3 regions of the Mesorhizobium sp. M8A.F.Ca.ET.207.01.1.1 genome follow, and region 1 is predicted to be linked to each of the others. Evidence: riboswitches for the same ligand, from Rfam matches in the RefSeq annotation. Region 1 holds a riboswitch; each other region holds the start of a gene.
What was found. A riboswitch is a leader RNA that binds a small molecule or an ion and turns the genes downstream of it on or off. The one in region 1 is predicted to bind thiamine pyrophosphate.
Positions count from the first base shown of each region.

Region 1 (7,827 bases):
CCATGGAAAAGCTCAAGGTCGCGCTGGTGAAGCAGAATCCCGAATTCATGGCGACCGCCGCCTGATTCGCGCAATGGGCGCTACTTGTCGGTGACGATCTTGACCTTGTCGCCGGCCGAAACCGCGGCCCCCGGCGACAACGCGTTGAGCACGCGGAACAGGTCGAGCTTGCGGTCGACGCCCACCATCTGCGCGGCAAGCGAGCCCATGGTCTGTCCCGGCTGTACCGTAAGCACACGGATATGCAGTGGCTTCAGGGCCGCCTTTTCGGCGGGACTGAGAATGCGGAAGGAGCCGCTGACCGAGCGCGCCACCGTTTCCAGCGAGGTGCTGGCCGAGGGCGCCGCGGTCAGCAATCGGTAAACCTGGCCGCCGGCGCGGATCACCGCGATATCGAACTGCCAGCCTTCGGCGCCGGCATGCGCGGTCGCCGCCTCATTGCCGTTGATGGTTTCCTGCTTGACAGTGCTGTCGTCGAGGCCAGCCACCCAGCCGCTTCTGATATAGTCGGTCAAGGCGCGGTTCTTGTCGATCGAAACGCCATCGAAGCGGATCGCTATGTCGCCAGGACCGGTCGCCGTCACCGCTGCCGCCGAATTGTCGATGATGAAACCGTCCGGCACCGTGAACGACACGCCGAGGCCCGGATGCAGGAAGGTCTCGCCGCGCACATAGCCTTCTTCCGGCGTGTCGCCGTAAAGCAGGCCGTCTATGCCGGCGAGGAAGGAATCGCGGTCGCGCGTGCCGAAGCCGGGCGCGCCGAACTGGCGGGCGTGGCGCTGTGCCAGATCGATGCGCTGTGGCGTGTTGGGATGGGTGGCAAGGAAGTCGAGGCTGGCGTCGGTGGCGCCGCTGATCGAGCGGAAATCGGTGTAGGCCGACATCGACTGCAGGAACCGGCCGGCGGCATAGGGATCGTAGCCGGCTTCGCCGATCGACTTGATGCCGATGGCGTCCGCCTCCAGTTCCTGGTTGCGCGAGAACTGCGCCAACCTGAGCTTGCCGCGGATCAGTGCTGCCTTGGCGGTCGGGCTGTCGCCGAGCACATCCGAGACGACCTTGGTCGCAAGGCCTTCCTCGGCCTCCAACTGCTGGCGCTGCAGGCCATGATTGGCGGTGACGTGTCCCATTTCATGCGCGATGACGGCGGCGAGCTCGGATGAATCATTGGCCAGCGCCAAGAGGCCGCGCGTTATGTAGAGATAGCCGCCCGGCAGCGCGAAGGCGTTGACGTTGGGCGAATTGAGGATGGTGATGCGATAGGTCTGGGTCGGGTTGGCCGACACCACGGTCAAATTGCCGACCACCTTGGCGACCATGCGTTCGAGCTTGGGATCGGAATATTCGCCACCATAGGTCGCCAGGATGCGCGGATGCTGCGCCTTGGCGAGTTCGGCAAGCTTGTTGTTGGCGGCGACATTGTCCACCGTGATCGGCTTGTCGGACGGCTGGAAGCCGGATTCCTGGACCTCCGGAGGCGTGAACATCTGGCAGCTCGCCAGCGCCACGGCAAAGCCAGCCAGTGCCAGGAAGCGCGCCAGCGGGTTCATTCGTAGCCTGTCAACGCCGATCGCCAGAATGGCTTCCTTTCAGGTCCTTGCGCATGATCATGCCATGCGCAAAACAAACTGCTACAGCGTCCGTCACGCGCCCCTCGGGGCGGGCAGCAGATGCTGTAGGCAAATCACGGCCTGTGCCGGACGGTATCGAGCGGACCTAGCCACACTACTCCAGTCATGGCAAGCAAGCGCCACATCGCCTCGGGCCGGTTTGAGCGTAAATTATGTCCGCTTCCGGGCAATATCTCGTGATAAGGCATCCCCGGCACCCGCACCGATATAGCGCCGGAACGCCTCCGGACCAGCCCCGGCAAAGAAATCGTCCGCCGTGCCTGTGGCGGCGACGGCGCCATTGTCCAGAAACACCACCTTCTGGCCGATGCGGCGGGCATCCTGCGGCTGGTGCGTGACGAACAGTACCGTCATGCCACGCTCGGCATGAAGGCCGGCAACCAGGTCGAGCATGTCGTCGCGCAAGGCAGGCCCAAGCGAGGCGAAGGGTTCGTCGAGCAGCAGCACCGGGCGGTCACGCACCAGCACACGAGCCAGGGCGACGCGCTGGCGCTCACCGCCCGAAAGTTCGCGCGGCAGCCGCTTCTCCTTGCCGGCAAGACCGGTGCGCGCAAGGGCGCCCGCGATATCGGCGTGGTCGGTATCGGTCAGCCGCAACGATGGCGAACGGCCGAGCCCGACATTCTGCTCGACGGAAAGATGCGCGAAAAGATTGTTCTCCTGAAACACCATCGACACCGGACGCACGGCCGGCGGCTCACCACTGACATCGCCCCCGCCGATCAGCACGCGGCCGGATCTCGGCATCTCGAATCCGGCCACCAGATTGAGCAGCGTCGACTTTCCCGAACCGCTTGGCCCCATGATGGTAGTGATTTGCGTCGCGGTGAACTCGACATCGAAAGCGAACAATGCCTCGCCATAACTGAACGAGACCTTGTCCAGCCGCACCGGAACCCCTTTGCCGTCAGCCGCACCGTCAGACATCGCGGGCCATCCCCTTTCCCAGCCGGTCCGCTGCCAGCACCAGTACCAGGCAGACAAGGCCCAGCAACAACGCCAGGCCGGCGGCGTCCTGGGTGCGGTAGCTGCCCATGCGCGCCAGGAGAAGGTAGGGCAAGGTCTGTACGGAATCACTGCCGAACAGGGCGATGACGCCGAGATCGCCAAGCGACAGCGCCATGGCGAACGCGAAGGCGGTGGCGAGCGGCCGCCGCAGCGACGGCCAGTCGACCAGCTTCAGCCTTGCCCAGCCGGAAATGCCGAGCTGTGCGCAGAGCCGTTCGTGGCGCTCGCTTGCCGCATCATAGGCGGGGCGGATGGCGCGCAGCGCGAAAGGCATCGCCATGACAGCGTTGACGGTGACGACCATGAGCGGGGCGATGGCAAAGACGTCGCCGACGTGGCGCAACAGAAGGAACCAACCGGCGCCGACGACGATCGGCGGCACGACCAGCACAAAGCCGGCGCCGGTATCGGTGGCGTGTTCGAGCAGTGTCATTGGGCCGGAGCGGCGGTTCGATGCCAGCGCCCGCCGCGCCATTGTCAATGCCAACGAGAGCATCACCGAAAGCAGCGCCGAAAGGAAGCCGAGCACGGCGCTGGTGAGTGTCGCCTGCCGGACAGCGGTCTCGCCGGCCAGCCGGTCGAGATCGGCGCTCAATCCGGCGATCACGGTCGCCGCCATCGGTCCCGCGACGAACAGCAGCGCCAATCCGATGAGCAAGGCATTCAGTGTGGCTTCGGTGCCGTTGACGGAGAGATAGCGGCGCGGCGCGACCGGCAGGTTGGTGTCGCCGACGACATTGGCGCCGAGCCGCGTCAGCGCCAGCACCACGATGAAGGTCAAGGCGATCTGCAGCAATGTCAGCGCGACAGCCCTCGCGGGATCGAAATCGAAGCGCAAGGCCTGATAGATGCCGACTTCGAGCGTCGTCGCGGCCGGCCCGCCGCCAAGCGTCAGCACGATGGTGAAGGATGTGATGCAGAGCATGAAAACGAGCCCGGCGACGCCGGGCATGGCGGCGCGCAGCGTTGGCCATTCGATCAACCGGAACGCCGGCCGCGCCGCCATGCCGAGCTGGCTCGCCAGCCGCCACTGGTCGGAGGGGATGGTCTGCAGCGCCTCGAGGAACAGGCGGGTGGCCAGTGGCAGGTTGAAGAAGACATGGGCGACGAGAATGCCGGAGAGGCCGTAGATGCCCGGCCAGCCCTGGCCGCCAACCCAGTTGAACAGGCCGGCGAAATAGCCGGCACGGCCATAAAGCGCCAGAATGCCGAGCGCCGCGACGATCGCCGGCAGCGCCAACGGCACGGCGAAGAGCTGCAGAATGAAGGCGCGGCCGAAAAACCGTGGATGCCGCGACAGCGCCCGCGCCACGAACAGGGCCGGCCCGACGGAGAGCAGCGTTGACAGGGCCGCCTGCCAGAGTGTGAAGCGCACGACGCGCAACAGATAAGGGTCGAAGGCCGCCCAGGCGCCGGAGAGGTCGTGTGCGCCTTCGACAAGCAGCCCGGCAAACGCGCCGCCGATCAAGAGCGCGATCGCCGCCAGCGCTACGCTGCCGGCGGTAATGCGGGGATCAGACGCGGGTTGCACGAAAGGCCTTTAACGTGCGTCGCGTTCCTTCGCGCCCCCCTCTGTCCCGTCGGACATCTCCTCCACGAGGGGGGAGATTAGCAGCTCCGGCGCCCAGCTCATTCCTGCAATGTTGGCGATTGGCGAAATCGCCGATGACAGCCAATCTCCCCCCAAGCGGGGGAGATGTCCGGCAGGACAGAGGGGGGCGCCGTAGAGCATTCATCTTCGGATCATACAGCCAACTACTTGCTCATCACCGCCAGCCATTCATCCACCCAGGCCTTGCGGTTGGCCGCGACCTCGTCCGGGCTGAACAGCAGGGTCTTGGTCGGCTTGACCAGTTTGTCGAAGGCTGGGTTGAGCGGCTTGTCGGTCTTGCCGGCCGGGAACATCCAGTTGGTCTCGGGGATGGCGTCCTGGAATTTCGGTCCGGTCATGAAGGCCATGAATTTTTCCGCCAGCGGGTTCTTGGCTCCGGTCGTGGTGATGCCGGCGACCTCGATCTGCAGATACTCGCCCTCTTCGAAAGACGCCGCCTGGTAACGCTCGGTGTTCTCGGCGACCATATGGTAGGCCGGGGAGGTGGTGTAGGAAAGCACCATCGGCGCCTCGCCCTTGGTGAACAGGCCATAGGCCTCGCTCCAGCCCGGCGTCACGGTCAGCACCTTGGTCTTGAGCTTGGCCCAGGCCTCCGGCGCCTTGTCGCCATAGACCGACTTCACCCAGAGCAGCAGGCCGAGTCCGGGCGTCGAGGTGCGCGGGTCCTGGATGACGATCTTGTCGTCGGCGCTGCCCTCGACCAGCTCCTTCAAGCTTTTCGGCGGCGACTTCAGCTTTTGCGTATCGTAGACGACGGCGAAATAGCCGTAGTCGAAGGGAACAAAAGTATCGTCGCTCCAGCCGCCCGGCACGTTGACATCGCTCACCGCGCCATGCGGCGCGAACAGGCCGGAGGCCTTGGCATCGGCGGTGAGATTGGTGTCGAGGCCGAGCACGATGTCGGCCTTGGTCGAAGCGCCTTCCAGCTTGACGCGGTTGAGCAGCGCCACGCCGTCGGCGACCGAGACGAACTCGACATCGCAGCCGCATTCGGCCTCGAATTCCTTCTTCACCACGGGGCCTGGACCCCAGTCGGCGGTGAAGCTCTCATAGGTGTAGACCGTGAGCTTGTCCTTGGCCAAGGCCGGCCCGGACAGCGTCACCGCCGTGGCTGCGATGAGAGAATATAAAAACGTGCGCATCGGCGCCTCCTTCGTTTGCGTTGAAAGGAATTGAGGCGTCGGACTGTCCGAAACGTCTAATCCCTCCGCCGGTACAAACCGGATCAGGTTCAGCGGGTTGGCGAGACTGCCTCTCAGCCGGCCCGCGAAATTCGCGTCCGGCACCCCGTTAGAGCGTTTCGACACATAGGCCCGGCGGGTGGGACACGCAAGTGGGAGTTTGCCGCCTTCCGTTTCCCGTGCCGGGCTGGTAAGGCGACGGGATATGAGCACATTCACCATCCTGCTTGGCGGCGATCTCCTCCGCACGCCCCGGCTCGACCGCCAGGTCGAAGGCTCGCGCGTGATCGCCGCCGACGCCGGCATCGGTCATGCGCGGATACTGGGCCTAGTGCCGGAATTGTGGGTCGGTGATTTCGATTCGGTTCCGGCCGATCTGCCCGCCCATCTCGCCGCCGTGCCCCAGCAAACCTTCCCGACGGAAAAGGACAAGACCGACGGCGAACTGGCGATCGCGGCCGCACTGGAGCGCGGCGCGACCCGCCTTGTGCTGGCGGGAGCCTTCGGCGGCAAGCGCGCCGATCACGCCTTTCTGCATCTGGCGCTTGGCCTGCGGCTGGCCGAGGCCGGAACGGATGTGCTTTTGACCAGCGGCGCCCAGGAGGGTGTCCCCTTGCTCAACGGCAGGGCCAGCTTCGATTATGCCGACGGCACGCTATTTTCTATTCTCGGCTTTTCCGAACTCTCCGGCCTGACCGTCACCGGCGCCAAATGGCCGCTCGACAAGGTCGAGGTGGTTTTCGGATCGTCGCTGACCATTTCCAACGAGGTCAAGGGCCGCCTCGACATCGCGCTCGGCCACGGCCGCGCGCTGCTGCTCGCCCATCCCTATCCATTGCCCGAAAGCTGACATGGCCCCGCCCCTTCTCAATCTCGACGGGATAAGACTGACTTTTGGCGGCACGCCGCTGCTCGATGGCGCCGCCCTGACCGCGTCGGCCGGCGACAAGATCGCGCTGGTCGGCCGCAACGGGTCCGGCAAGTCGACGCTGCTCAAGATCGCCGCCGGCCTGATCGAACCGCAGGACGGCGAGGTGTTCCGCCAGCCTTCGGCGACTGTCCGCTATCTGCCGCAAATGCCCGACATGGACGGCTTTGCCAATGTGCGGGCCTATGTCGAGGCCGGGCTCGGCCCGGCCGACGATCCCTACCGCGCCAGCTATCTGATGGAGCATCTCGGCCTGTCGGGCGAGGAGCGTCCGGCAGACCTGTCCGGCGGCGAGGCCAGGCGCGCCGCCCTTGCCCGCGTCATGGCGCCGGAGCCCGACATCCTGCTTCTTGATGAGCCGACTAACCATCTTGATCTGTCGGTGATCGAATGGCTGGAAGAGGAACTCGTCCGGACTTCCTCGGCGCTCATCGTGATCTCGCACGACCGCCGCTTCCTCGAGCGTGTGTCGCGTGCCACCGTCTGGCTCGACCGTGGCCAGACCCGCCGGTTGGACAAGGGCTTTGGCCATTTCGAGGAATGGCGCGACCTCGTGCTGGAGGAGGAAGAGCGCGAGCAGCACAAGCTCGGCCGCCAGATCGTGCGCGAGGAGCACTGGCTGCGCTACGGCGTGACGGCACGGCGCAAGCGCAACATGCGACGTCTCGGCGAACTGCAGACCATGCGCCAGCGCTTTCGCGGCCATCGCGGCGCCGAGGGCACCGCGACAATGGTGGCCAGCGACGCGGCCGAATCCGGCAAGCTGGTGATCGAGGCGAAAAACATAGAGAAGAGCTTTGGCGACCTCACCGTCGTCAAGGGGTTCTCGACCCGCATCCAGCGCGGCGACCGCGTCGGCCTCGTCGGACCGAACGGCGCCGGCAAGACGACGCTTCTGAAGATGCTGACCGGCGAATTGACGCCGGACGCTGGTTCGATACGGCTCGGCACGAATCTGGAGATCGCCACGCTCGACCAGAAGCGCGAGGCGGTCGACCCGCAGGAGACGCTGGCGCAATATCTCACCGACGGGCGCGGCGAGAACCTGGTCATCAATGGCGAGCAGCGCCATGTCGTCTCCTACATGAAGGATTTTCTGTTCAAGCCGGAGCAGGCGCGCACGCCGGTGCGCGAGCTGTCCGGCGGCGAGCGAGCGCGGCTGATCCTGGCGCGCGTGCTGGCGCGCCCGGCGAACCTGCTGGTACTTGATGAGCCGACCAACGATCTCGACATGGAGACGCTGGAACTGCTGCAGGAACTGGTCGCCGGGTTCGCCGGCACCGTCATCCTGGTCAGCCACGATCGCGATTTCCTCGACCGCACCGTCACCAGCGTCATCGCGCCGGACGGTGGTGGCCGCTGGATTGAATATGCCGGCGGCTATTCCGACATGCTGGCGCAGCGCGGCGGCACCCGGCTCGACGACCGCAAGGCGCGCGCCAAGGCCGACGCCGGCGACGCGCCGAC
Region 1 is NZ_SRUS01000009.1:178,244-186,070, forward strand. Features, by position in the region: gene EN850_RS25295 (RNA polymerase factor sigma-32) at 1-65, shown strand, start outside; gene EN850_RS25300 (M48 family metalloprotease) at 81-1,550, opposite strand; gene thiQ (thiamine ABC transporter ATP-binding protein) at 1,782-2,558, opposite strand; gene thiP (thiamine/thiamine pyrophosphate ABC transporter permease) at 2,551-4,170, opposite strand; gene thiB (thiamine ABC transporter substrate binding subunit) at 4,395-5,393, opposite strand; TPP riboswitch at 5,437-5,551, opposite strand; gene EN850_RS25320 (thiamine diphosphokinase) at 5,638-6,282, shown strand; gene EN850_RS25325 (ABC-F family ATP-binding cassette domain-containing protein) at 6,284-7,827, shown strand, end outside.

Region 2 (7,827 bases), on a different contig from region 1:
TGGATGGGTTCATGATCGGAGCGTAACAGAATATCGGCCGATCGGGGACCCGACGCGTGCCCACCCTTGATCAGCAGGGCCTGAGGGCCGACGGCCTGCAGTCTTTGTCCTTGTTGGAGCGCACCGTCCTCATCCGAAGCCGGTTCGGAACCAGTAAGGAGCGCCAGTTCAGGAAGGTTGGGCGTGACAATGCAGCAAAGCGGCATCAAATCGCGCTTCATGGCAGCGATAGCGCCTGCTTCCAGAAGTGCGCGGCCTGAGGTGGAGGCCAGCACAGGGTCGAGTACTGCCGGCACTTGCGGAAATTTGCGCAGCACTGCGGCAACGGCAACAATGATCTTGGCAGTCGCCAGCATGCCGATCTTGATTGTGGCTACGTCGTTGGCCTGTAGCGCGGCACACATCTGATTGGCCACCATGCTGGGTGGCGAATGATGGATTTCGATCACGGCGTCGTGCGTTTGCACCGTTAGCGCTGTGACGGCGAGACAGGTGCGCACGCCAACGGCAGAGATCGTCTCGATGTCGCGTGCTATTCCAGCACCCCCGCTGGAATCTGATCCGCCAACGACAAGCACATGCGGTTCTCGTCTCATCGCCATCGGTCCGTCTTTTCGATCCATTCTCGCGTGCGCGCTTCGGCGTCGAAGCTCAACGTGATGTCCGTGACCACTGCGGCGCTGTTGGCGCCGGCCTCAAAGACGCCGTCGAGGCGGTCGGGGTTGAGGCCGCCGATGGCGACCAATGGGATCGGCGCCACCCGCCGCTTCCACTCGCTGATCCGCTCTAGCCCTTGCGGTGCCCACTTCATTTTCTTCAAAGTGGTGGGATAGATCGGACCGAGCGCGACATAGTCGGGCTCGGCAAACATGGCCGTTTCCAGCTCGACATGATCATGCGTGCTCAATCCGAGCCTGACGCCCGCTGCCCGTATCCTCGAGAGGTCGGCCGTTTGCAAATCCTCCTGGCCCAGATGCACGAAATCGCAGCCTTCCTCGATTGCCAGGCGCCAATAATCATTGATGATGAGCTGGCTTTTTTGTTGGACACACCAGGCCTTCGACTTGCGGATCTCCGCGCGCAGCCCGGTTTCATCCATGGTTTTGATGCGAAGCTGAATCAGCTTGACGCCGAGCGGCGCCAACCTTTCGATCCAGGCGGCGCTGTCGACGATCAGGTAGAAGGGATCGAGCTTCATGAAAAAACGGCCCTGCCGACCATCGGTGTCGATGGCACGGCGACGTCGCGCGGTTCGAGCATTCCCGAACTGAACGCCTCACGACCGGCGTCGACCGCCTTACCGAAAGCACGCGCCATGCCGACCGGATCTGCCGCCTTGGCGACCGCTGTGTTCAGGAGCACGGCGTCAAAGCCGAGTTCCATGACGGTGGCCGCGTGCGACGGCCGTCCGAGCCCCGCATCCACAATCAGCGGGACGCCAGGGAAATATCCGCGCATCGAGCGCAGCGCCGTCATGTTGACCGGTCCCAAGGCGGAACCGATCGGTGCGCACCACGGCATCAGGACCTTGCAGCCCGCTTCCAGCAGCCGCTCGGCGACAACGAGATCGTCGGTGGTATAGGGGAATACCGCAAAGCCGTCCTCGCACAGGATGCGGGCGGCTTCAACCAGACCGAACACATCCGGCTGTAGCGTGTCGTGATTGCCGATCACTTCGAGCTTGATCCAGTTGGTGCCGAAGACCTCGCGCGCCATTTTCGCGGTGGTGACGGCTTCCTTGACGGAGAGGCAGCCGGCGGTATTGGGCAGGGTTCTGGCGCCCAGCGAGCGGATCAACGACCAGAATTGTTCGCCGGCCCTACCGCCCGCCATCTCACGCCGCAACGAGACGGTCACCACCGACGTGCCCGATGCCTTGACTGCATCGGCAAGGATGGCCGGCGAAGGATACTGAGCCGTGCCGAGAAGCAGGCGCGACGAAAGCTCGGTTCCATAAAGCTCCAACATGCTAGCCGCCCTGCATGGGCGAGAGGATTTCGATCCGGTCGCCGTCGCTCAACTGGAACTCCGCGCGGTTGGCTTTGTGCACGAGGTCGCTGTTGACGGCGGTGGCGAGCCAATCGCCCTCATAGTCGAGCGCGGCAAGCAACTCGGCCAGCGTGGTGGCGGCAATCTCACGCGCCTCGCCGTTGACCATCAGTTTCATGAGCATGCTCCTTGGTTCTGTCTTGACTGAAAACCAGGTCGGCAGCCTGGCGCGCCATGGCGGGGGCGAGGAGAAAACCGTGACGATAAAGACCGTTGATCGCGATGATCTCACCGTCTGTTTCGACGCGTGGCAAATTGTCGGGAAATGCCGGACGGACACCCACACCGGTTTCAACGATCTCGGCCTCACCAAAGGCCGGATGGAGGGCATGGGCGGCGCCCAGCAGCTCCATCATGGAACGCGCCGTCACCGGTCCGGCGCTCTGGCTTTCAATCATCGTCGCTCCGATCATGAAACAGTGATCGGTGCGCGGCACGGCATAAAGCGGAAAGCGTGGATGAAGCAAACGGACCGGCCGCGACAGCGAGACATCAGGCGTGCGAAGGATCAGCATTTCGCCGCGAACACCGCGCAGCCTGTCATCGGCCGCTGCCATTCCCATGCAGTCTATCTGACGGGCGAATCCCGAAACAGGCCGGGCGTCGCAGCCGAAGTGGAATTTGACACCCATGGTCGCAAGCTTGTCATGAAGTGCCGCCATCGCCGGGCGTGGGTCGAGGTGAGCCTCGTCGGGGAAGAGCAATCCACGCCGGAAGCGGCCGGCGAGGTCGGGTTCCAGGAGCGCAATTTCGTTTTCATCGACGCGCCGATGCCCTGACGTGCGACTGGCGAACCGGTCAAGCTCACCGGCATCACGCGGCGCGGCCACGACCAATGTCCCGGCCCGTGTCACCTGACCCGACAGCACCGCATCCCACCAGTCGGCAGCATCGCGTCCGAGATCCAGCACCGGCTGCTCCGCGCTTTCGCGCTCGCACCATGGCGCCAGCATGCCGCCGGCGAACCACGACGCGTTGCCACCAAGGCCATGCCGCATCTCGGCGACGGTGACCGTCGCGCCGCGGGCGGCGAGTTCGAAAGCGACGGTGAGGCCGGCAACGCCGGCCCCTTTGACGAGCACCCTCATGATGGTTTGGGAGCCTCTGGCACGACCGGTACGCCAGTCTCGTCCGCCTGCATGTAGAGATCGCCGCCCTCCCGGTATTTTGCCGCCATTGCCGCCATGCCTTCCTTCTGGGCCTCGGCACGGATGTCGTGGGAAATGCGCATGGAGCAGAATTTCGGCCCGCACATCGAACAAAAATGTGCCAGCTTGTGCGCCTCCTTGGGCAAGGTCTGGTCGTGGAAGGACCGTGCGGTTTCGGGGTCGAGCGACAGGTTGAACTGGTCCTCCCAGCGGAACTCGAAGCGCGCGCGCGAAAGGGCATCATCCCTGGTTTTCGCTGCCGGATGGCCCTTCGCCAGATCGGCTGCATGGGCGGCTATCTTGTAGGTGATCACGCCAATCTTGACGTCGTTGCGGTCGGGAAGGCCGAGATGCTCTTTCGGCGTGACGTAGCAAAGCATTGCGGTGCCGAACCAGCCTATCATGGCGGCACCTATCCCTGAGGTGATGTGGTCATAGCCCGGCGCGATGTCGGTCGTCAGCGGCCCCAACGTGTAGAACGGCGCCTCACCGCACACTGCGAGCTGCTTGTCCATGTTCTGCTTGATCTTGTGCATGGGGACATGGCCCGGGCCTTCGATCATCACCTGGCAGTCCTTTGCCCAGGCAATCTTGGTGAGTTCTCCAAGTGTTTCCAGTTCGGCGAATTGCGCCGCGTCGTTCGCATCGGCGATTGAACCGGGACGAAGGCCGTCGCCGAGCGAGAAGGAGACGTCATAGGCTCTGGCGATGTCGCAGATCTCCTCGAAATGCTCGTAGAGGAAGCTCTCCCGGTGATGGTGCAGGCACCATTTGGCCATGATCGAGCCGCCGCGCGAGACGATGCCCGTGACCCGGTCGACGGTCAGCGGGATGTAGTGCAGCCGCACGCCGGCGTGGATGGTGAAATAGTCGACGCCTTGCTCGGCCTGCTCGATCAGCGTGTCGCGGTAGACCTCCCAGTTCAGATCCTCGGCGATGCCGTTGACCTTTTCCAGCGCCTGATAGAGCGGCACCGTACCGATCGGCACCGGCGCATTGCGCACGATCCAGTCGCGGATGTTGTGGATGTTGCGGCCGGTCGACAGGTCCATCACCGTGTCCGCGCCCCAGCGGATAGCCCAGACCATTTTTTCGACCTCTTCGGCCATCGACGATGTGACAGCCGAGTTACCGATGTTGGCGTTGATCTTGACCAGAAAATTGCGACCGATGATCATCGGCTCGCTCTCGGGATGATTGATGTTGGCGGGAATGATTGCGCGCCCGCGCGCCACCTCGTCGCGCACGAATTCGGGTGTGACGAAATCTGGGATCGCCGCGCCGAAGGCTTCGCCGTCGCGTTGCAGCTTGCCGCGCATCACCTCGCGGCCGAGATTCTCGCGGATGGCTACGAACTCCATTTCTGGCGTGATGATGCCGGCGCGCGCATAGGCAAGTTGGGTCACCGCCTTGCCCTGCTTGGCCTTGAGCGGCCGATTGCGTATCGGAAATTCCGGTGTCAGGCGCTCGCCGGTGGCGAATCCATTGTCTTCCGGCCGGACGTGGCGGCCGTCATAGGCTTCGACATCGCCACGCGCCGTGACCCATTCGTGGCGAAGCCGGGCAAGGCCTTTTTCGATGCTGGTTTCGACTGATGGATCGGTGTAGGGGCCGGACGGATCGTAGACGGTGACGGGCGGTTCGCCGGCCGTCGGATGGACGGAAATCTCGCGCATCGGCACCCTGATCTGCGGGTAGAGGACGCCGGGCTTGTGGATTTTCCGCGAGGCGGGCAGTGGTCCCGTCGATACGGCGGGGGTGAGGGCATTCATCGTGAGGCTCCTTTGCTCATGCATTGGAGACCCAGTTCTGTGCCGGAAGGATGAAAAGACGCTTCTGTAGACCTGCTGCAACAGGACCTCGGGCGTAAACTCCCGCAAAGCGCTTGCACCGTCCCTACGCCAGTATGAACTGGATCAGGTTCAACGGGTCACTGCGCCGCGAAAGCCAGCAGTATCTCAGCCCCTTGCCGGGACTCCCCTGGTGAATGCCTTAGGTTGAACGGGCTGACGCTATCTTGTCAAGCGCATTCGGGCGCCTTCGGCCGGTGGCGACGACCGGCGGCCAGCCGGGCGGAGAGCTCGCGCATGCATCGGGGACAAGTCACGCCCCGTAGACCGGGGCTGAATGGCCAAAGCCTCATTCGCTTCGTGAAGGATGGAGAAACTGTATTGGCCATGTGCGCGTATCGACCAAGTAGCTCAGGCGGTCACGGATGTGGTTATTCTGGTCGAAGGTGACGAACGGCCTTGGGGGTCACCTCCTTTAGGATTCAGAGGTTGGAAGACGGCTTCTCGCGATCACGGCCATCAGGAAATACCTGTCTTCGGCTCAACCTCGACATGGCGTCCGATCGACCGCAGATATACAGCTATCTCGTTCATGAGATGATCGCGTTCGCCGTAGATTTCAGCAATCCTACGCAGCTGTGGCTCGACGGCCCTCCGTTGCGCTGGCGTGAAATCAGCATCGCCAAAGACGTATCCCAAGTTGCCAATCGCGCAAATTTTGCAGCCGGCGTCCACAACTGCTTGTACGAATGCCGGAATGTCTTTTTCTTGCATGGTCTTCATGTCGAACCTCTCGTGAATGGCGTGCTTGCGCCCCAATCTGCCTTTTCAGCGTGTCCTCTGGGCGGCGCAAGCCCTGAGCGTGACTGTGCACGGGCAACCTCGACTATCCCATCTGCCACGCTCTTTAGAATCGGTGGGGTCTGGTGATCGCAGGCTGGGCCACTCAAAAGCCTGCAAGAAGAAAGTCATGGCGACCATTGCTCAAGATCGCAAGGGTGCGTGCAAGACCTTCCGTTGGCAGTCATGCACGCTCGCTCAGAGATAGTCCGGCCGCGGAAATTCTCCCTTATTCGTAAGAAAGCTCATTGAGCAACTGGGCATTGAGCAACTGGGTCTCACGTCACGGGTCTCGTGTGCTTCACAGCCGAAAAATAGCCGCCGTGGCAATTCTCGAAAAGTGCAGGCTACCTCGTTAAGGACACTGCGGATGATCGTTCGCGCTTGGCAAAAGCGAACGGATTAGTCTATGGCTCTCGGCAGGGGGGCGAGTTATGCGGCGGGTGCGAATCCTTCAAGTAGGCGATATTCACTATCCGGACTGGCATCCTTCCTCTAGCAACATCGATGCCAAGGATAGCAAGTTCGCTCCGAAAATAACGCAGAAGCTACGCGCGTCTTCGCTGCGTGCCGTCTTGACGAAACTTCGGCGGCTGACGACTTCGAAGCCCTTGGATACGATCGCCTTCATGGGGGATTTCACGAGCCGTGGCGACAAGACCTTCATTGCTTCGGCATTCCAGCATTTCACGTTGCTCTGCCGCGCACAGGGACGCAGTTCAAAGGCGCTTCCGTTGATATTCGTACCGGGAAATCACGATGTGAACCGTGATGACGCGCGCGAACTTGGACCGACTGAGAAATTCAGCGAAATGGCGAGTTTAGCCGCCCGCTTGGGTTGGCAGACCGTTCCCGTGGACCAACCCGTGCACTTCAGACTTCCGACAGGATCCGCAGGCGCAAACTTCATCCTCGTCAACACAGCGATAGGCAGTTGGGAGCTTCAAAACCTTCCCGCGTTCCTTCGTGATCGTCTCGAGGCACTCAGTCCTTCTACAGAGCCTGTAGATCTCGGCTCGCCGGACATCTCGGGACATTCGCCCGCGACACCTCCCAGCGATCCAGACAAGGAGGCGTCCGACGACGAGTATTACGGTCAGATGGACACGCCATACATCTCGCGTGAGATGCTTGCAGGCCTACAGGAATTGCTCCAGCAGCCCGACATGCGTTACGGCATCATGATCGGCCATCACAATCTGCTGCCACAAAAGACTCCGCGCATTACGCCATACGCGGAGATGCTCAACAGCGGATTTGTCAGAACTCAGCTGCTGCAGGGCAACAAGCCTATCGTCTACCTGCATGGACACATACATGCTGATCCGGTCGAGATCGTCAACGATCCAAGGTTTCCGGACGGCAAATTGATCTGCATCTCAGCACCAGAGATACAGTCAGGTTTCAATGAGCTCGTCTTCTTCACGACCGATCAGGGAGAGCTCGTCGGCATCCGACTTATACCCTACCGCACCAATGTCGCCGACGGGACGGTCATGGAAGGCGAACATTGCTTTATTTCGACCATGTCCAACGGCAAGGCCTTTCTGAACAACGACACGTTTGACCTGCTGCGCCGACTGCGCGACCATGCCACCAGGCGCGGGAATGGGTTACTCTTCTGGGACGAGATCACTGAGATTGCTGCCTCCGCCGAGCTCGGGCTAGATCTGGAAGACTCTCTTCTGATGCTCCAAGCGGCGCGCTTCATCGAGATAGACGGCCTCACCAAGGCAAACTCGGCTTGGCGCATTAAGGTAAGGGACGAATAGCGATGGAGAATCCGTTCGGCCCCAACAGGATCGAGTACGAAAGCCGCCCGATACTGTGGTTCAGTCAGAAGTCGGCGTTGATTTCTGCCGCCGCCAAGCCGGTCTTCGTCGCAGGGACGAGAGGCAGCGGCAAGACCAGCATTCTTCGCTCGCTTTCCACAGTCCATATTCTTGAAGACAAAAGTCTCGCGGACCAAGTCGGCAAGCTCGCTTGGTATGGCGTCTTCT
Region 2 is NZ_SRUS01000014.1:82,105-89,931, forward strand. Features, by position in the region: gene EN850_RS30305 (hydroxymethylpyrimidine/phosphomethylpyrimidine kinase) at 1-602, opposite strand, end outside; gene EN850_RS30310 (thiamine phosphate synthase) at 593-1,198, opposite strand; gene EN850_RS30315 (thiazole synthase) at 1,195-1,968, opposite strand; gene thiS (sulfur carrier protein ThiS) at 1,970-2,167, opposite strand; gene thiO (glycine oxidase ThiO) at 2,136-3,137, opposite strand; gene thiC (phosphomethylpyrimidine synthase ThiC) at 3,134-4,969, opposite strand; TPP riboswitch at 5,073-5,189, opposite strand; gene EN850_RS30340 (hypothetical protein) at 5,507-5,770, opposite strand; gene EN850_RS30345 (metallophosphoesterase) at 6,262-7,599, shown strand; gene EN850_RS30350 (hypothetical protein) at 7,602-7,827, shown strand, end outside.
Region 2: linked by a shared signal. The riboswitch ahead of thiC (phosphomethylpyrimidine synthase ThiC) and the one ahead of thiB (thiamine ABC transporter substrate binding subunit) in region 1 are both predicted to bind thiamine pyrophosphate.

Region 3 (7,827 bases), on a different contig from region 1:
ATCGTCGAGCGGCGCGCCGTCGAAAAACATCTCACCCTCGCCATGCTCGGCGCCGGTCAGAAGCTGGAACAGCGTCGACTTGCCGGCACCCGAAGGCCCAAGGATCGAGACGAATTCGCCGGCATCCACGCGCAGCGAAATGTCGGCGAGCACTTCGAGCCCGCCAAAGGCCTTGCGTATATGCCGCAATTCGAGCCGGCTCATGCTTGCGGGCCTTTTCCGGCGGCTTGCCTGCCAGCGGCTCTTTCCCATGGCATGGCAAGTCGCTGCACCACCACCGTCAGCCCGAACAGGACGAGGGTAAGGGCCGCGCTGACGCCGACGGCGGCGAGCACCAGGTCGGGACGGAAATTGTTTTTGGCGTTGAGCATGTAGATGCCCAGCCCTTTGGCCGCGCCCGCATATTCGGCGAAGATGGCGCCGACGACGGCATAGGTGATGGAGATCCTGAGGCCAGCGAAGAAATAAGGCAGCGCCGAAGGCAACCGTGCCAGGATGAAGACCCGCCAGCGCCCTGCTCCCATGGCGCGCAGCATCTGCCCGATCTCGACCTCGGTAGCCTCGTAGCCCTGCACCAGGGCCACCAGCATCGGGAAGAAGGTGACCAGTGCCACCAGCATGATCTTGGGCGTCAGCCCGAAGCCGAACCACAGCACCACCAATGGCGCGATGGCGACCAGCGGCAAGGTCTGGCTGACTATGAAGACAGGAAACAGCGCGCGCCGCAAAGGCTGGAAGAAGTCGACCAGCATCGACAGCGCGAAGGCGGCGCTGAGCGAGCAGGCAAAACCGATCAGCGTGGCGCGGATGGTGGGAATGGCGTTGTCGAGCAGCGCGTCACGATTGAGCATCGCCTGTTCGAAGACGCGCGAGGGTGCCGGCAGAACCGTCGGCTTGATGCCGGAATGGTTTGCGTAGAGTTCCCACGCCACGAGCACCAGGCCGATCGATATCACGGCCGGCGCCGCCTGGGCGAGGAAGCCCGCGAGTTGACGCGGGTTGAACGACGATGAAGCCACGAGAGGATGACCTTGACGGCGCGCGTCGGCGCGAACGGTTCAAACGGCAGTGGGACTGTTGGCCGAAACCGTGACGTCGAGGGTTACGTGGCCGGCGCCTGGTCCGAAGCGGCAGAAGGCTTCGTCGAGCGCCGAGAAGATCGCGCCGGCATCGCCGCGCAGCTTGGTGCAGAAATTCTTGGAGCGATCGTAGACGCCGGACTGCTTCAGGAAATCGATGCAGCCATAGATCTCGTCCATGTGGTCGTCCGTGCCCATCACATAGAGCGAGAACTGCGCCGCCGCTGGCTGCCCAGTGGCGGGCGCGCCGCGCACGGCGGAAATGGCGGCTTGCTTGCGCGGGCCGAGTGGCCCGGCAGGGCCGCCAAACGTGTCGGAGCGGCAGATCGGATCGTCCGGCTCACCTGGGCAACCACGCGAAATGGTCGCCGACAGCACGCAATGCTTACCGCTGCCAGACGCAGCCACGAAAAGGTCGCGCAGCGCCGGGAATAGCACCTCGGGGGGCCCGACCAGCAAGGTCGAGATGTCGTCGGTCTCGATCCTGAGCTTGTCGCGATACGGATCGAGCGCGCCGAGCGCACCCAGGATGACGCCGACAAAATCGTCGGCCATGGGATATAGGGAAACCTGTGCGCCTGAAAACATCGCCCGCCTCGCTCCGCTGGTATTACCCAGATCAGCTTCTAGGGTCTGTGGGCTTGCCGCCCCCGTCTCAGCCCCGACCGTACGGAGCACCCCTGTGGATGGCGGCGTTAAAGCACCATTCGATCGGTTGGGGAAGCTGTTTTTTCAGCAAGCTGCGCCAAAAGCATTGCGCCAGCGCAGGCGCAACCGGGTGTTGACGGCCCGGAATTTGTCTCGATCCGGGCGCAGCCAACAGCCCGACCATCACGCCGGGCGACATGAAATTCCAACGCGGACCAGAATTGCCCGACCAGCACGCGGACGGATGCCAATGGCAGGGCGACCGCGCCGACCGTGAACGACAAGAACTGCGGTAAGTAGTTTTCGCAGCAGGAAAAGCGCGGACGCAAGTTCCGCCATGCGCATTGGCTTCACTATCCGCCACGACCGGCCGGCGGTACCTCTGGCGCCGATTCGCTGGCTACTTTGCCAAACACTCTTATTTCGGGGCACGGTTTTCCGGCTTTTGGCCGTGCGAATGCGGCGTGGATTTTCATCAACCGTTTGAGCAGGCGGCCATAGGTGAGGTATCGAACCCGGCCATTGGCAAGATCGAACTCCACCCTCCCCCATCGCCTGACCGGCCTCTTTCCAATTGCCGGACCCAGTCGCGCGATCTGAAAGGCCAACCGGACCTCGCGGCCGGCAACGTCCAGATAGATACCGGGATTGCCGCCCAGGACGTGCCACAATCGGGCAACGTGCTCGATCGACATGTCGGATGAAATCGCCATGTGGTTCCGCTCAAGTCGCGCCCAGACGAAATCACCGGTTGGCTGCCGCGTCCCGGACACCAAATCCTCGCAATAGGCTGGCGCCACCTCGCGCACCAACGCGCGCATCGCGGTCGCCACGCTGTCGGCCACATCCCGCCGCGTTGCCCAGTGTGCTTCGCAGAACGGCACCTGTCCGAGGATGTCACCGTCATCGAAATTGGCGGACATCTTGTGCAATGTCACGCCGCCATGGACGGCATGCTGGCCGTCCGCGACCAGGCGATGGAGAGGATGCGGACCCCGGTAGTTGGGCAGCAGCGCTGGATGAAAATTAAGCCCGCCCTTGGGAAAGAGGCTGAGCAGTTGTTGTGGGATCAGGGTCGGGAAAGCGTAGCAGATCAGTACATCCGCGGCGACGTCAGGCAATTGCCGGCCAAGCTCGTCCCAGTCGTAAGGCCGGCCGAATTCGATCAACTTCACCGGTGTGTTGCCGAGATAGCGCCTGAGCAGAAGCTGGCGCCTCAGCCGGCGCCGAAAATTGCCAATGCTGAAGCCTCTGGATGGGCGCTGAAAGCCAGGCACGATGATCGCGCCAATACGGTTTCCCGCCTCCACCCACCCGGAAAGCAGGGGCCCGGTGTAAGCAGAAACATCCAGGATGAAAACTGCATTGAGCTGCCGGGCGCCGGCCACAGGCTCGAAAGAAATCATCTTTTCAAATCCGGCGGGGCAAGACATCGCCCGGCAATCCGAGCACCGTAACGAACCGGTCCAGTCACTACCAAAAGACCGGCCGAGCCGTCAGCCTGGTTTGGGAGAAAGCGGTCCTGCCGCGGCGACACTTGAGAGCCTTTCCCGCTTCACCAACACAGGTTTTTCGTAGAGTTTCCTCATGCTCCCCCTGAAATCAATCAACCCGCGCAGTTGGTCAGCAGTGCCGCGGACTGTCAACCGCCGGGCGGGGCTGACAGCCGCTATTGATATGGCCTCGCGGCAATCGGCGGGCGCTTAAACCCACTGCCGCAAAGACTGATCCGCGAGCCTTATGAAACGGCCTTTTCACGAACCGGCAGTTTCCAACCCGGCCTGACGAAATGGCAGGTGTAGCCGTTCGGATACTTCTCCAGATAATCCTGGTGCTCGGGCTCGGCCTCCCAGAACGCTCCGGCTGGAGCGAGCTCGGTGACAACCTTGCCGGGCCACAGGCCAGAGGCATCGACATCGGCGATGGTGTCCTCCGCCACACGCTTCTGCTCCTCACTGGTGTAGTAGATTGCCGAGCGATAGCTCATGCCGACATCGTTGCCCTGGCGGTTGCGCGTCGTCGGATCGTGGATCTGGAAGAAGAATTCCAGAAGCTGGCGGAAGCTGATTTTCGCCGGATCGAAGCTGATCTCGATGGCTTCGGCATGCGTGCCATGATTGCGATAGGTGGCATTCGGCACGTCGCCGCCGCTGTAGCCGACACGCGTGGCGAGGACGCCCGGCATGCGCCGGATCAGATCCTGCATGCCCCAGAAACAGCCGCCGGCAAGCACTGCACGTTCGCTCGAAGTCGCCATGTAACGTCTCCTCAAAAGGCAATTCCGGGAAAACTGTAGCGGCGTTCCCCGGGGAATTGCGCGACAACAAATTTGGATAGTCCCATAAATGGGCATTGTCGCCTGCTTCGTCCAGTCGGACGAGCGGGCCATTCGGCTATACCGGTGAAAGGCGCCCCCTAAGGAACGGGGAAACCTTAGATGCGCGGATGCCGAGTCCGGCTGCTGGCGGCGACCGGCAGATATCGGATACCAGGCGGAATGGCCGCAAAACTGATCGCCACAGGCGGCGCCTCGCGCGACCAGTTGAAAAGAACGGTCTTGACCGGAACGTTGTCCAACCATGCCCGCAGCTGCGACGGCACGTGAGGACCCGACCAAACCATCAGCATGCCATGGTCGCGCAACCGCTGCCTCGTGATCCAGGGTGCGAACCGCATATCGAGATCGGTGAAGATCGACGGCTTGTCATAGGCGTTGAGGCCCGCCAGCATGGCAAGATTGGTATCGCCGCCGACAATGTCGAGCCGGCCGGGCACCGCGGCGTGCCACACCGCCTCGGCCTCGTCCGAGATCGGCCGCGCCGGCCAGCAGACGGCGTCCATCCGCCCGCGCACATTGCAATCCGTCCAGCGGATGGCCGCATAGGCCCCCGACATGGCCACGATGCAGATGAAGGCGCAGATCGCCAACCTTCGCATCTCGGGGGCACCGAGCCGGTGACCGAGAAAGGCGAGCGCGACGACGCCGACGAGATTGTACATCGGCGCGCCCCAGGCCTCGCCGGTGCCGGTGAACAAAGAGGCGACCATGATCAGCGTCGCCGGCCCAAGTCCCATCCAGGTGAGATAGACCAGCTTACCGCGCTCGACGGGGTCCTGCGGAGCCGACGTACGCCGCAGCAGCCCTGATATCGCCAGCACCAGGAGGAAGCCGGAAAACCCGGCCAGCTGGACACCGATATAGTAGAGGCGCGCACGGTGCTCGGTTACCCAGGCATCGCGGCCGGCGAAATAGGTCAACGGCAGGAAATCGATGCGGTAGAGTGCGATGGCCAACGGCGCGGCGACCGCGAGACAAACGGCCAGGCCAAGCCACGGCCAGGGCGTCGCCAGCCGACTGCGCGCGCGCGCGTCGGACAGCAGCCAGAGAGCGCCGAAGGCAAGCAGCAGGCCGGTGGAAAACTTGGCATAAAGCCCGACGCCCGACACCAGTCCGAGCGCCAGCCACCAGCCTGGCCCGCCACCGCGGCCGGCGCGCCACAGCAGCCAGCAGATCGCGGCCCAGAACGGCATCTGCGCATAGTCGTGATTGAATTGCGGCGTCGGCCAGCCGAAGAAATAGACCGATGGCATCAAAAGCACGGCGGCCAGCGCGCGGCGTTGTCCGAGCATGTCGCGGGCCAGCAGATAGACCAGGACGAACGTGGCCGAGATCGTCAGTTGGGCCAGCAGATATTGCGGCCAGCGGAACGATCCGGTCAGGAGATGGCTGGCCTCGAGCAGCCAGCCGGGGAGCTGCGGGTGCTTGTAGGTCAAAAGCACCCATTCGCGGCCCCACATGAAGCCTTCCACGACATCGCCGGGCGGTGCGGGATCGATGAGTGTTGGCACCACGGTCCAGCACAGCGTCTGCACCAGACACAAAAGTGCCAGCAAACCCCAGGGGTGCCGAAGCAGGGCGGACCAGAACGACGACGAGTCCAGCGCCACGGCAGGCAGCCCTGCCGGCACCCAACGATCGATGGAGTCGTCAATTCCCGCCATGCGCGGCTTAAACCACATTGCCCGGTTTGCCGAACAGCCCCAACGTCAAAGCTTACAAAAAAGTATACTTGCAGGTCATTGCAAGACCAAGATTGAGCGGGAACTTCGGCGTCCCGTTGCCAGTACCGGGCAGAACAGCCCGCACACCTAATCCCACTAGAAAATCCCGGATATTCGATGCGTCACCCGCATGCCGTCATTCACCACCGCGCGCTCGACTTCTGGCTGGCGCGCGCGGCGGTCCTCGTCATCATCTGCCTGCAGCTTCTGGTCATCAACGATCTTTCATTCGGCCCCCGCTGGCTGGCGCCGGCGCTGGAGGCCGCCCTGCTCGCGCCGCTGTCCGTGGCCACCGCCTGGACGCAGGCCGCCACCCAGAAAGCGGTCGAGGAGGAGCACTGGTATCTGGTCGGACGGTTTCGCGTCATGATCCGCCGGACGGCCCTGGTGATGACCGGCGTCGTCAGCGTCATGAATTGCGGTTCGCTGGTGCTCCTGGTGCGTGCCTTGCTGGCTGGCCATGCCGGCTCCAGCGGCCAGACGCTGCTGGTCGACGCGCTCAACATCTGGGTCACCAACGTGATCGTCTTTGCCTTGTGGTTCTGGAGCACCGACCGGGGCGGGCCGCCGACCTGCGGCCTGGTCAAACGCGCCCATGCCGATTTCCTGTTTCCGCAAATGACCCTGAATGATCGCGAGATCCGCGACTGGCTGCCCGGCTTCGTCGACTATTTCTTCCTCGCCTTCACCAATGCGACGGCGTTTTCACCAACCGACACATTGCCGCTTTCCCGGCGCGCCAAGCTTTTGATGATGGCGGAGGCGATGATCTCGCTGCTGACGATCGCGCTGGTCGCGGCCCGCGCCGTCAACATCCTGGCCTAAGGCAGGTCTACCGAAGTAACCCGGCTTTGGAGCACGCCATGCATGAAAAATCCGAAGATGCGCGTTAGGCCCAGAAACACCGATAGCCCGCCCCGGCGAACCGGAGCGGGCTATTGGTTGTGTGCGATGGCTGTCGCTAGTCCAATGGCATTGCAACACATGCGGGCAATCCGCCATCGTCAATCGGCGCCGAGATCCCGTTCAAAGACCACCTGGTCGCACAACGGAATGCCGTTCACGAGCAGGCCTTCGGGATAACCGGTCGATGGCCCGAACGCATCCCGAACGATGCGGTACATCCGAAAGCCCTGCCGCTGGTAAAATCGCAGGTTGCCGATATCGGCGCTCGCCGTCGAAACGATCAGGCGTCGGCCGCCGCACTCGCGGCAGCGGATGATTGCCGCCGCGACAAGGGCACGCCCCAACCCCTCGCTCTGTCTTGCCGGACGCACGGCAAGGCTCTTGAGTTCGAAGACACCGCCGTCGCCTGTCTCGATGATCTGCGCATGGCCGACGATCCTCCCGCCATCCCGCGCGACGAGCACCTCGCCCTGACCGATATAGCTGGAGATCTGCATGGATGAATCGTCGGCAAGGGCAAACAGCGGCCGCAACGCGTCGCGGTCCCCGTCATATCGTTCAATGTGCATCCGCAAATCCAAACTGAATCAACGCCGCCGCGAACGCGGCAGCCTTGCGTCGGGATATAGCAGTGGCCGGTCGGGAGCCACAAATGCAAAAAGCCCGCCTCGGCGCGAACCGAAGCGGGCTTTGGCTCGATAGAACCGACAGGTGCAGATTTTCGACGCCGAGCAAAGTCTCGGGCTATTCCTCCGCCGCGCGCCTGAACCTCCGCACGATCACCTCGAACAGAATATCCGAGAGGCGGCGACGATCGCCGCACGTTCCCCGGGCGAATAATGCGCGGCATCGTCGATGGTCATGAAGGTGACGTGACGGGACATGAGGGCTGTCCTTGGAAAGCTTGGTTTCCTCGCCCCGCGCGAAGCGGGGGGAGAGGTGGCTCGGCGGAGCCGAGACGGAGAGGGGCATGGCGCCGACCTGGTTAAGCGGGCGCCCTACGAAGCCCCTCTCCGACCGCTGCGCGGCCACCTCTCCCGCGCTTTGCGGGGGCGAGGAACCCAAGTCCTGAGCGGACCCGGCCGGGTCCCCGCTGCTCTGCGGCGTCCCGGCGTTCGCCGGCCTTTCATCG
Region 3 is NZ_SRUS01000004.1:531,561-539,387, reverse strand. Features, by position in the region: gene EN850_RS15015 (ABC transporter ATP-binding protein) at 1-204, opposite strand, end outside; gene EN850_RS15010 (ABC transporter permease) at 201-1,019, opposite strand; gene EN850_RS15005 (YkoF family thiamine/hydroxymethylpyrimidine-binding protein) at 1,059-1,667, opposite strand; TPP riboswitch at 1,658-1,771, opposite strand; gene EN850_RS15000 (formyltransferase family protein) at 2,081-3,115, opposite strand; gene msrA (peptide-methionine (S)-S-oxide reductase MsrA) at 3,466-3,984, opposite strand; gene EN850_RS14985 (glycosyltransferase family 39 protein) at 4,161-5,729, opposite strand; gene EN850_RS14980 (hypothetical protein) at 5,907-6,614, shown strand; gene EN850_RS14975 (GNAT family N-acetyltransferase) at 6,794-7,264, opposite strand.
Region 3: linked by a shared signal. The riboswitch ahead of EN850_RS15005 (YkoF family thiamine/hydroxymethylpyrimidine-binding protein) and the one ahead of thiB (thiamine ABC transporter substrate binding subunit) in region 1 are both predicted to bind thiamine pyrophosphate.